Regions from separate parts of the Mesorhizobium sp. M2A.F.Ca.ET.043.02.1.1 genome, predicted to be linked through region 4. Evidence: predicted binding sites of a transcription regulator. Region 4 holds the regulator's gene; each other region holds the start of a gene.
The links. The regulator PhoB, encoded in region 4, activates phosphate uptake and scavenging genes when phosphate is short. The targets are predictions, from matches to a motif close to TGTCATNNANCTGTCAT.
Positions count from the first base shown of each region.

Region 1: the regulator PhoB is predicted to act here: its motif matches at 1,458-1,474, upstream of phnC (phosphonate ABC transporter ATP-binding protein).
Region 2: the regulator PhoB is predicted to act here: its motif matches at 1,312-1,328, upstream of EJ068_RS27230 (acid phosphatase).
Region 3: the regulator PhoB is predicted to act here: its motif matches at 925-941, upstream of ppk2 (polyphosphate kinase 2).

Region 1 is NZ_CP034445.1:1,961,302-1,963,503, reverse strand. It holds gene phnD (phosphonate ABC transporter substrate-binding protein) at 1-377, opposite strand, end outside; gene phnC (phosphonate ABC transporter ATP-binding protein) at 519-1,376, opposite strand; gene EJ068_RS09315 (DUF1868 domain-containing protein) at 1,878-2,202, opposite strand, start outside.
Region 2 is NZ_CP034445.1:5,718,257-5,720,458, reverse strand. It holds gene EJ068_RS27230 (acid phosphatase) at 1-1,169, opposite strand, end outside; gene EJ068_RS27225 (cytochrome-c peroxidase) at 1,390-2,202, shown strand, end outside.
Region 3 is NZ_CP034445.1:6,293,782-6,295,983, forward strand. It holds gene EJ068_RS30305 (aldo/keto reductase) at 1-775, opposite strand, end outside; gene ppk2 (polyphosphate kinase 2) at 1,014-1,961, shown strand.
Region 4 is NZ_CP034445.1:2,238,648-2,240,849, forward strand. It holds gene EJ068_RS10645 (ROK family protein) at 1-704, shown strand, start outside; gene phoB (phosphate regulon transcriptional regulator PhoB) at 867-1,556, opposite strand; gene phoU (phosphate signaling complex protein PhoU) at 1,574-2,202, opposite strand, start outside.

The DNA of each region.
Region 1 (2,202 bases), 280 kb from region 4:
GTCTTCAGCGCCAGGCCAACCGAATAATAGCCGGTCGAGCCGTCGGTCTGCTTGGTGGTGAGGATCGGGGTGACCGCCTTCGGGTCCTTGAGATAGATGCTGGCGTAGCCGGACGCGCCGAGCTCGGCGAAATCGAGCGTGCCGCCGAGCAGGCCCTGGATGACGCCGTCATAGTCGGCGGCCGGGAAAAGCGAAACCTTCTCGAAGCCGAATTCCGACTTCAGGTGGTCGGCGAGGCACTGATAGTTGCGCAGACGGTCGGTCTCATTCTCGCCGCCGAGGATGCCGACGCGGAATTCCTTGATATCGGCGGCGTGCGCGGCGCTTGCGGCCATGGCGAGCAGCGAAACCGCTCCAAAAACCATCTTCCTGAACATTTGCTCTCTCTCCTGTTGTTCCGGCTGCGCGCCGGCGGCGTTCTGATTTTTCAAGTCTTGCCTTTGACGCTGGCGGGCGATCCGGGTTGCTCTGCCGAAATCCACGATTTGCCCGGACCGACTGGGGGCGGGGCAATGGACTCAGTAGCCAGGGAAGGCGGGTTCGAGCGGTCCGGCGGATGCGATGATCTTCGGCTTGATGGTCACGCTGGTCGACGTGATGGCCTCGGAGATCTCGGCGCCGCTGGCATCGGCGCCGTAGACCATGCGCACGGCGTCGCGATCGAGGTCTTGCGGGGCGCCATCGAAGACGACCTTGCCGGCGGCCATGCCGATGATGCGGCTGCAATAGGCGCGGGCGGTGTCCAGCGTGTGCAGATTGGTGACGACGGTGATGCCTTCGCGCAGATTGATGTCGCGCAGCGAATCCATCACCATCTTGGCGTTGAGCGGGTCGAGCGAGGCGATCGGCTCGTCGGCCAGAAGCACCTTCGGCTGCTGCATCATGGCGCGGGCGATCGCGACGCGCTGCTGCTGGCCGCCGGACAGCGTGCCGGCCGGCTGAAGCGCGATGCGGGCGATGTCGAGGCGCTCGAGCGCGGCGACCGCCTCGGCGCATTCGGTGCGCGTGAACATGCCGAGCAGGTTAGAAACCGTCGAGCGGTGGTTGAGGCGGCCGAGCAGGACATTGGTCAAGACGTCGAGGCGCGGCACGAGGTTGAACTGCTGGAAGATCATGGCGCAGTCGCGCTGCCAGCGGCGCAGCGGCGAGCCCTGCAGGGAGGAGACCTCGGCGCCGTCAAAAAAAATCGATCCCTGGCTGGGATCGATGAGACGATTGATCATGCGCAGCAGCGTGGACTTCCCGGCGCCGGAGCGGCCGATGATACCGACCATCTGACCGCGCGGGATCGAGATGTTGATGTCGCTGACAGCGGTGTTCTTGCCAAATCGTCGGGTTACGCCGCGGATTTCGAGCGTGGCCGATGATGCTGACATGGCAAAACTCCGGTACGTCGCGGTTTCGAGGGTCCGTTAACCTTCGCTAGCGCAGCCCGATGAAGCTGGGGTGTCGGATTGATGTCAGTTTTGTTACGAGTCACAGGCTTGACGGGGTTAATTCCCGGCACAGGGATTTTGATCGGGCCGGCTATGTTTCTGTTGGGCAGCGGCATACCTTGGAGATTGGCTGAAACGCCCATTCCCGTCGTCATCCACGGGCGGAGCAAGGAGCGCAGCAACGCGCGCAGACCCGAGGATCCATTCCGTGACGCATGAGCGCTGCCGCGGAGCAGAATTCTGCTCCGCTGCACGCTTCGATCAGGGTCACGGAATGGATCCCAGGGTCTCCGCGACGCCGCTTCGCGGCTGCTTCGCCCAGGGATGACGAGGTTGGAGGGCTTCAGCCAATCCCCGGCGTTTGTGCTGATTTCACGCAAAGGAACGGTGAAACCTTGCCCGCCGACAAGCGGCAACTTCCACAATCCCTGCGCAGAACCACTAGCCAAGCACCAGCAATTCCTCGAAATGCTTCATGTCCTTGAAGCTGCAAAAGGCCGGAGCCTTCAGCTCGATCACCTGAGCTTCGCGCTTGAGGAATGACAAGCAGTCGTCGAACAATTCCTGCCAGGCCGCGGCCCGCTGGTCGGCGAGGCGGCGGATCTGGTAGGCGAAGGTGATGTGGAAGACATAGGTGTCGTGGTCCGGATGGCGGTAACCGAACGGCACCGAAAGCGCATCGCGCCAGGCTTTCAGGATCCGGCGATCCTCCTCAGTGGCGCCGGCGACGGTGAGGCCCGTCGGCACGACTTCGACAATCTTGACC
Region 2 (2,202 bases), 3.2 Mb from region 4:
TCGGCATAGCCGGCATGTTCGTTGAGGTTGCCCTGCGGCTTGTAGAATGAGACCTGCGGCAGCTTGCCGTCGTCGATCGCCTTGATGAACTCTTCGCCGCCGAGGCCGCCATCCTTGATGTGCTCGGCGCGCGCAGCAGTGCCCGGCGCATAGGCCGCGAAATAGTTGAAGGGCTGGTGGTGGAACTGGAAGTTCGGCACCGGCGTCGCGTTCTTGCCGTCGAGCGCCGCCTCCCACGCGCCCGAATACCAAGCCCAGGAAACGCCCTTCAGCGACAGGAGATCGCCGATGGTGATCTCGTGCTGCGGCGGCAGGGTGGTCGGCGCAGCCGGATCGGCGAGCGCCTTGTCGCCGCCCTCGGCCGGCTTGTTGGCGCTCGGCTGGTAGGGCGGCTGCATGGTGTTGACGGCATAAAAGTCTGGAGTGATTGCGCCGTCATTGGCGAATTTCGGCACGCCGCCGAGCGCGGAGGCCGGCGAATTGTCGGCCGGCTTCAGCGTCACGCCATCCGGCTCGACGACGGCGATCTGGCCCTTCACCGGGCTGGTGTCGGCATTCGGATAGTAGGGCACGCAGGCGCAGGCGAGCATGAAGTGGTTGAGGAAGGAGCCGCCGAAGGCGCCTTGGAAGAAATTGTCGGCCAGAACGTACTTCTTGGCGATCGCCCACATCGGCAGGTTGGAGCCGTCGTAATGGCCCATCACCAGCGAGCCGGAATCGGCCCAGGCGACGAACTTGTCGTTCTTGCCGCCGTCGATCTGCATCTGCTCCTGGTAGAAGCGGTGCCAGAGGTCATGCGTGACGACGTTGGTGCCCTCGTTGAAGCCGTTCGGATCGTCGATGGCGAATGTCGCATTGGCGAGATGCGCGCTCTGCGCTTCCGTCACCGCCGGCGTGACGCCCTTGCCGGTCAGCCCGCCCCAGGCCGGCGGCAATTCGGAAAGCGGCGTGCCGTCACGGTCGAGCTGGCGCGCCTGGCCGGGCGACACATTCGCCAGGCCGTTGGCACCGGGGAAGCCGCCATAGAGGTTATCGAAGCTGCGGTTCTCAGCGTAGATGACGACGACGGTGTCGATCTTGTCGTAGCCGGGGGGAGCCGCGTGGGCAGGAGCAGCGAGCGATGCCAGCGCCGTGGTGGCGAGGCAAAGGGAGAGAAGGGACCGGATCATTGGGAAATGCCTCGTGGCTTGGGGATGGCTGGAGGACGGCAATGCAGGAACGCAGATGCATCAATGCCCAGCTACTTCGATGCCTTGTCACCTTTGTGACAGTTCCGTCCCCGTCAAACACGGTTTCGTGAGCGGGACGGCCAGTCATCAATCTGTTGCACTTGAACCTTACGTCGCGAACGAAATCGGGCGAAGGAAATCAGGGATGTCGCCGCGCACGATGAGACGGAAAAATCACGCGATCGCCCTGCTGGCAGCTTCGATCGTCGGCGCCAATACCGCGGAGCCATTGGGCGTCCATCCCGGCCCAATGACGCGCGCGCAAGCCTATGCCCGCGCCGACGCGCTGACGGCGCTCGGACGGCAGATGTTCTTCGACCCTTCGCTCTCTGCTTCCGGCAAGCAGGCCTGCTCGTCCTGCCACGATCCCAATCACGCCTTCGGACCGGCCTCGGCCTCGCCGGTCGAGATGGGCGGAGCCAAGCTCGACCAGCCCGGCGTGCGCGCCGTGCCGTCGCTGCGCTATTTGCAGGCAGCGCCAGCCTTCAGCGAGCATTTCTACGACTCTGAGGACGAAGGAGACGAGAGCGTCGACAACGGCCCGACCGGCGGCCTGACCTGGGACGGCCGCGCCGACCACGGCAAGGACCAGGCGAGAATCCCGCTGCTGTCGCCCTTCGAGATGGGCAACAAGGACAAGGCCCAGGTGGCCGCCAGCCTGGGCAAGGCGCCCTATGCCGACGCCTTCAAGGCCGCCTTCGGCGCCGATGTCTTCGACCATCCGCAGGACGCTTTTGATGCCGCGGTGGAAGCGCTCGGCACCTTCGAGCAAAGCAGCGCCGATTTCTATCCCTATTCCAGCCGCTATGACGCCTTCCTCGCCGGCAAGGCGCAGCTCTCGGCGCAGGAATTGCGCGGCCGGATGCTGTTCGAGGACGAGGCGAAGGGCAATTGCGCGAGCTGCCATTTGAGCGAGCCCGCCAATGACGGCGAGCCGCCGCAGTTCACCGACTACGGCCTGATCGCGATTGCC
Region 3 (2,202 bases), 2.6 Mb from region 4:
CGATGTCGGAGAGCACGTCGACGATGCGCCACAGCCGGTCCACGTCGCGGATCGGCGGTTCCTTCCAGCCGCCGAGCTGGCGCGCGGTCGGGCTGTCGCGATGATATTTGCCGGAGAGCAGGCCGCCCGCCAGCGGACTCCAGACCAGCACGCCGAGGCCCTGGTCGACCGAGATCGGCAGCAATTCATACTCGGCTTCGCGCGCTTCCAGCGTGTAATGGATCTGCTGGGTGACGAACCGGGCCTGATGTCGGCTGTCGCTGACGGCAAGAGCCTTCATCACCTGCCAGCCCGACCAGTTGGAGCAGCCGATGTAACGGATCTTGCCCTGGTTGACCAAAGTGTCGAGCGCCGCGATCGTCTCCTCGACCGGGGTCAGCCCATCCCACTGGTGAACGAAATAGACGTCGATGACATCGGTCCTGAGCCGCTTCAGGCTCTTTTCGCATTCGCGGATCAGATGGTGGCGCGACAAGCCCTCGTCATTCGGACCGGCGCCGATGCGCATGCGCGCCTTGGACGCGATCAGCACGTCGTTCTTGCGCTTGCCGCCAAGCGCCTCGCCGATGATCTCCTCCGACAGCCCGTTGGAATAGACGTTGGCGGTGTCGATGAGGTTGATGCCGGCATCGATGCAGGTGTCGATGATGCGCCTGGCTTCCGAAAGATCGGAGTTGCCGACGGCGGCGAACGGGCCCGTGCCGCCGAAGGTCATGGTGCCGAGGGTCAATGTCGAAACCTTCAGGCCGGAACGGCCAAGGGTGCGGTATTCCATGTCGGGTCCTCGCGATTTTGTTTTGCAGAGGCGCCGTGGCGGGCGCGGGAAAGAGGCGAGGGATTTGTAGGACAATTCCAGCCGCTTGTCGCCCCGCTATCGATACGGGCCGATCACATATCGTCTATCATGCCCGGCTGTGGTCGCCTTGCAATAAAACCGTCATTGCGCCTCTGTATCTCAGTCGGCTTACGGAGTGGCGTGTCGGGGCGGAGCCGCGGCGCATTCCGAAGCGATGATGGCTGACAGGCGACGGAGCTGCGCGGTGAATGAAGTGAAATCGAATTCCGGGGCCAAGGACTGGCTGGAAGCCGAGCTCGAGGACACGCTCGACGAAGACTACGAGCTGGAGATTTCCGAACCGGCGCTCTCGCTCGAGATCGCCAAGATCTACAAGAAGTCGCATCCGCCTTCCATCGATCGGATGACTTATTTCCGCGAGCTGTTGAGGCTCCAGTCCGAACTGATCAAGCTGCAATCCTGGGTCGCCTACCACAAGAAGAAGCTGGTGGTGGTCTTCGAGGGCCGCGACTCCGCCGGCAAGGGTGGCGTCATCAAGCGCATCACGCAGCGGCTCAATCCCCGCATCGCCCGCGTGGTGGCATTGCCGGCGCCGACCGAACGCGAAAAGTCGCAATGGTATTTCCAGCGCTACGTGCCGCATCTCCCCGCGGGCGGCGAGATCGTGCTGTTCGACCGCTCCTGGTACAACCGCTCCGGCGTCGAGCGGGTGATGGGATTTGCCAATGCGGATCAGGTCGAGGAGTTTTTCCGCGACGTGCCGGAATTCGAGCGCATGCTGGTCCGCTCCGGCATCACGCTGGTGAAATACTGGTTCTCGATCACCGACGAGGAACAGCAGATGCGCTTTCTGATGCGCATCCACGACCCGATGAAGCAGTGGAAGCTGTCGCCCATGGACCTGCAGTCGCGCGTGCGCTGGGAGCAGTACACCAAGGCCAAGGAAGAGACCTTCGCCCGCACCAACATCAAGGAGGCGCCCTGGTTCATCGTCGAGGGCAACGACAAGAAACGCGCGCGGCTGAACTGCATCGATCATCTGTTGCAGCAGGTGCCGTATGAAGATGTGCCGCATGAAGAGATCACGCTGCCGGAGCGCGTCTTCAACCCCTCCTACGAGCGCCAGGTGCTTCCGCGCGAGCTTTACGTGCCGGAGAAGTATTGAGGCGCCCTTTTTTCCTTCTCCCCGTTCCACGGGGAGAAGGTGCCCGAAGGGCGGATGAGGGGCAGCGCCGGCTTCGGTGATTGACCTTCAATTCGCAGCGTAGGCCCAAAGACCATGGATAGGCTATCGCCAATCTCGGGCCGGCAGCGTTGCCCCTCATTGCCCTGCCGGGCATTTCTCCCCGTATAGTGACGGGGAGAAAGGGCTGTTGTCCGAACCGGATAGATAGGTAACAGAATGG
Region 4 (2,202 bases):
TCGCCGACATCCTGGAGAGGGAATTCGGCATCCCTGCCACCATGGAGAACGACTGCAACATGATGGCGGTGGCGCTGCGATGGCGCGATCCCGAGCGCTATCGTGACAATTTCATCGCCATCCTGCTCTCGCACGGCATCGGCATGGGCCTGGTGCTGAAGGGCGAATTGTTCACCGGCTCGCATTCCTCCGGCGGCGAGTTCGGCCACATGATCCATCGTCCGGGCGGCGCGCTTTGCCGCTGCGGCCGCCGCGGCTGCGTCGAGGCCTATGCCGGCAACTACGCGATCTGGCGCAGCGCCATGGGGATAAGCGAGGACGCCGCACCGACCGATGTCGGTGACGCCGACATGCGCGCGCTGGCCGCAAAGGCCCGACAGGCGGACGGCCCCGAACGGGAAGCCTATCGTCGGGCCGGCGAGGCGCTGGGCTTCGGTCTTGGCAGCCTGTTCGCCCTCATCGACCCGGCGCCGGTCGCCATGGTCGGCGTCAGCGCGGCCGCCTTCGACCTGATCGAGCCGGCGCTGAGGGAGGCGATCGCCCAGACCGCCGGCGGCCAGCACTCGAGCTCGATCTCCTTCGACACCGAGCCGAACGAGCTGCCGCTGATCCGCGAAGGCTGCGCCACCCGCGCGCTGACCTTCGTCGACCAGGAGATTTTCGCGCCGGGTGTCCAGGCAAGAGCGGGCAAGCACGTCGCATAAGCCGCAAGCTCAAGCGCCGGGATATGCTGAGATTCCGGTCAGGCCGAGTCGAAAATGGTGGATTCCGAGAACCGGAGCGGAGCGTACTTTTTGGTACGTGAGTACCGGAAGCGCAGGAAGCCGCCATTCGCAGGCCGGCCTCACCTGAATATCAGCATATCCCTAGTCTTCCCGGATTGCATAACCCGCCCCGCGGATGGTGCGGATGACGTCGGGCATGCGGCCGTTGTTGACGGCCTTGCGCAGGCGGCCGACATGCACGTCCACGGTGCGCTCGTCGATATAGATCGTCTCGCCCCAGACATTGTCGAGCAGCTGGCTGCGCGAGAACACGCGGCCGGGATGCCGCATCATGAATTCGAGCAGGCGGAACTCGGTCGGGCCGAGCCTGATCTCGCTCTTCTTGCGATAGACGCGGTGCGATTCGCGGTCGAGCACGATGTCGCCGACCTTGAGCACGCTGGACAGCACCTCGGGCTTGGCGCGGCGCAGCAGCGCCTTGACGCGCGCCATGAACTCCGGCGTCGAGAACGGCTTGACCAGATAGTCGTCGGCGCCGGTGGACAAACCTCGAACCCGATCGCTTTCTTCACCGCGCGCGGTCAGCATGATGATCGGCAGCCGCTCGGTCTCGGGCCGCATCCTGAGACGCCGGCAGAGCTCGATGCCGGAGACCGCCGGCACCATCCAGTCGAGCACGAGCAGGTCGGGAACATTTTCCTGAAGGCGGATTTCGGCCTCGTCGCCGCGGGTCACCACTTCCACCTGGTAACCCTCGGATTCGAGGTTGTAGCGGAGCAGCACCCCCAGCGGCTCCTCGTCCTCCACCACCATGATGCGTGGCGCGATCATCGGGGTAACCTTTTCCGTCAGGCGGCCGGCGCCGACATTGCCGTCTCGTCCTGCTTGGGACGGTTGGCGGGCAATTGCGTGCCGGTCAGCACATAATAGGCGTTCTCGGCGATGTTGGTCACATGGTCACCGATGCGCTCGAGGTTCTTGGCGCAGAACAGAAGATGCGTGCAAGCGGTGATGTTGCGTGGATCTTCCATCATGTAGGTCAACAGCTCGCGGAAGACGGAGGTGTATTTGACGTCGATGCGTTCGTCGTCGTTGCGAAGCTTGGCCAGCGCCGTGGCATCACCCACCGTATATTCCTGAATCACGCCCTGGACCTGGATCAGCACCAGTTGCGCCATGGAATCGATCGAATGCGTGAGGTCGCGCGGGGCAGTGCTGACGCCGACTGACCCGACGCGCTTGGCGATGTTCTTGGCGAGATCGCCGATGCGTTCGAGGTCGCCCGCCATGCGTATCGAGCCGACCACGTGGCGAAGATCGTCCGCCATCGGCTGGCGCTTGGCGATCAGCGTGATGGCGCGGTCGTCAAGCTCGCGCTGACGCGCGTCCATGATGGCATCGTCGGAGACGACGCGCTGCGCCAGCGCATTGTCGCTTTCGAGCAGGGCCCTGGTCGAGCCGCCGACCATGGAGCCGG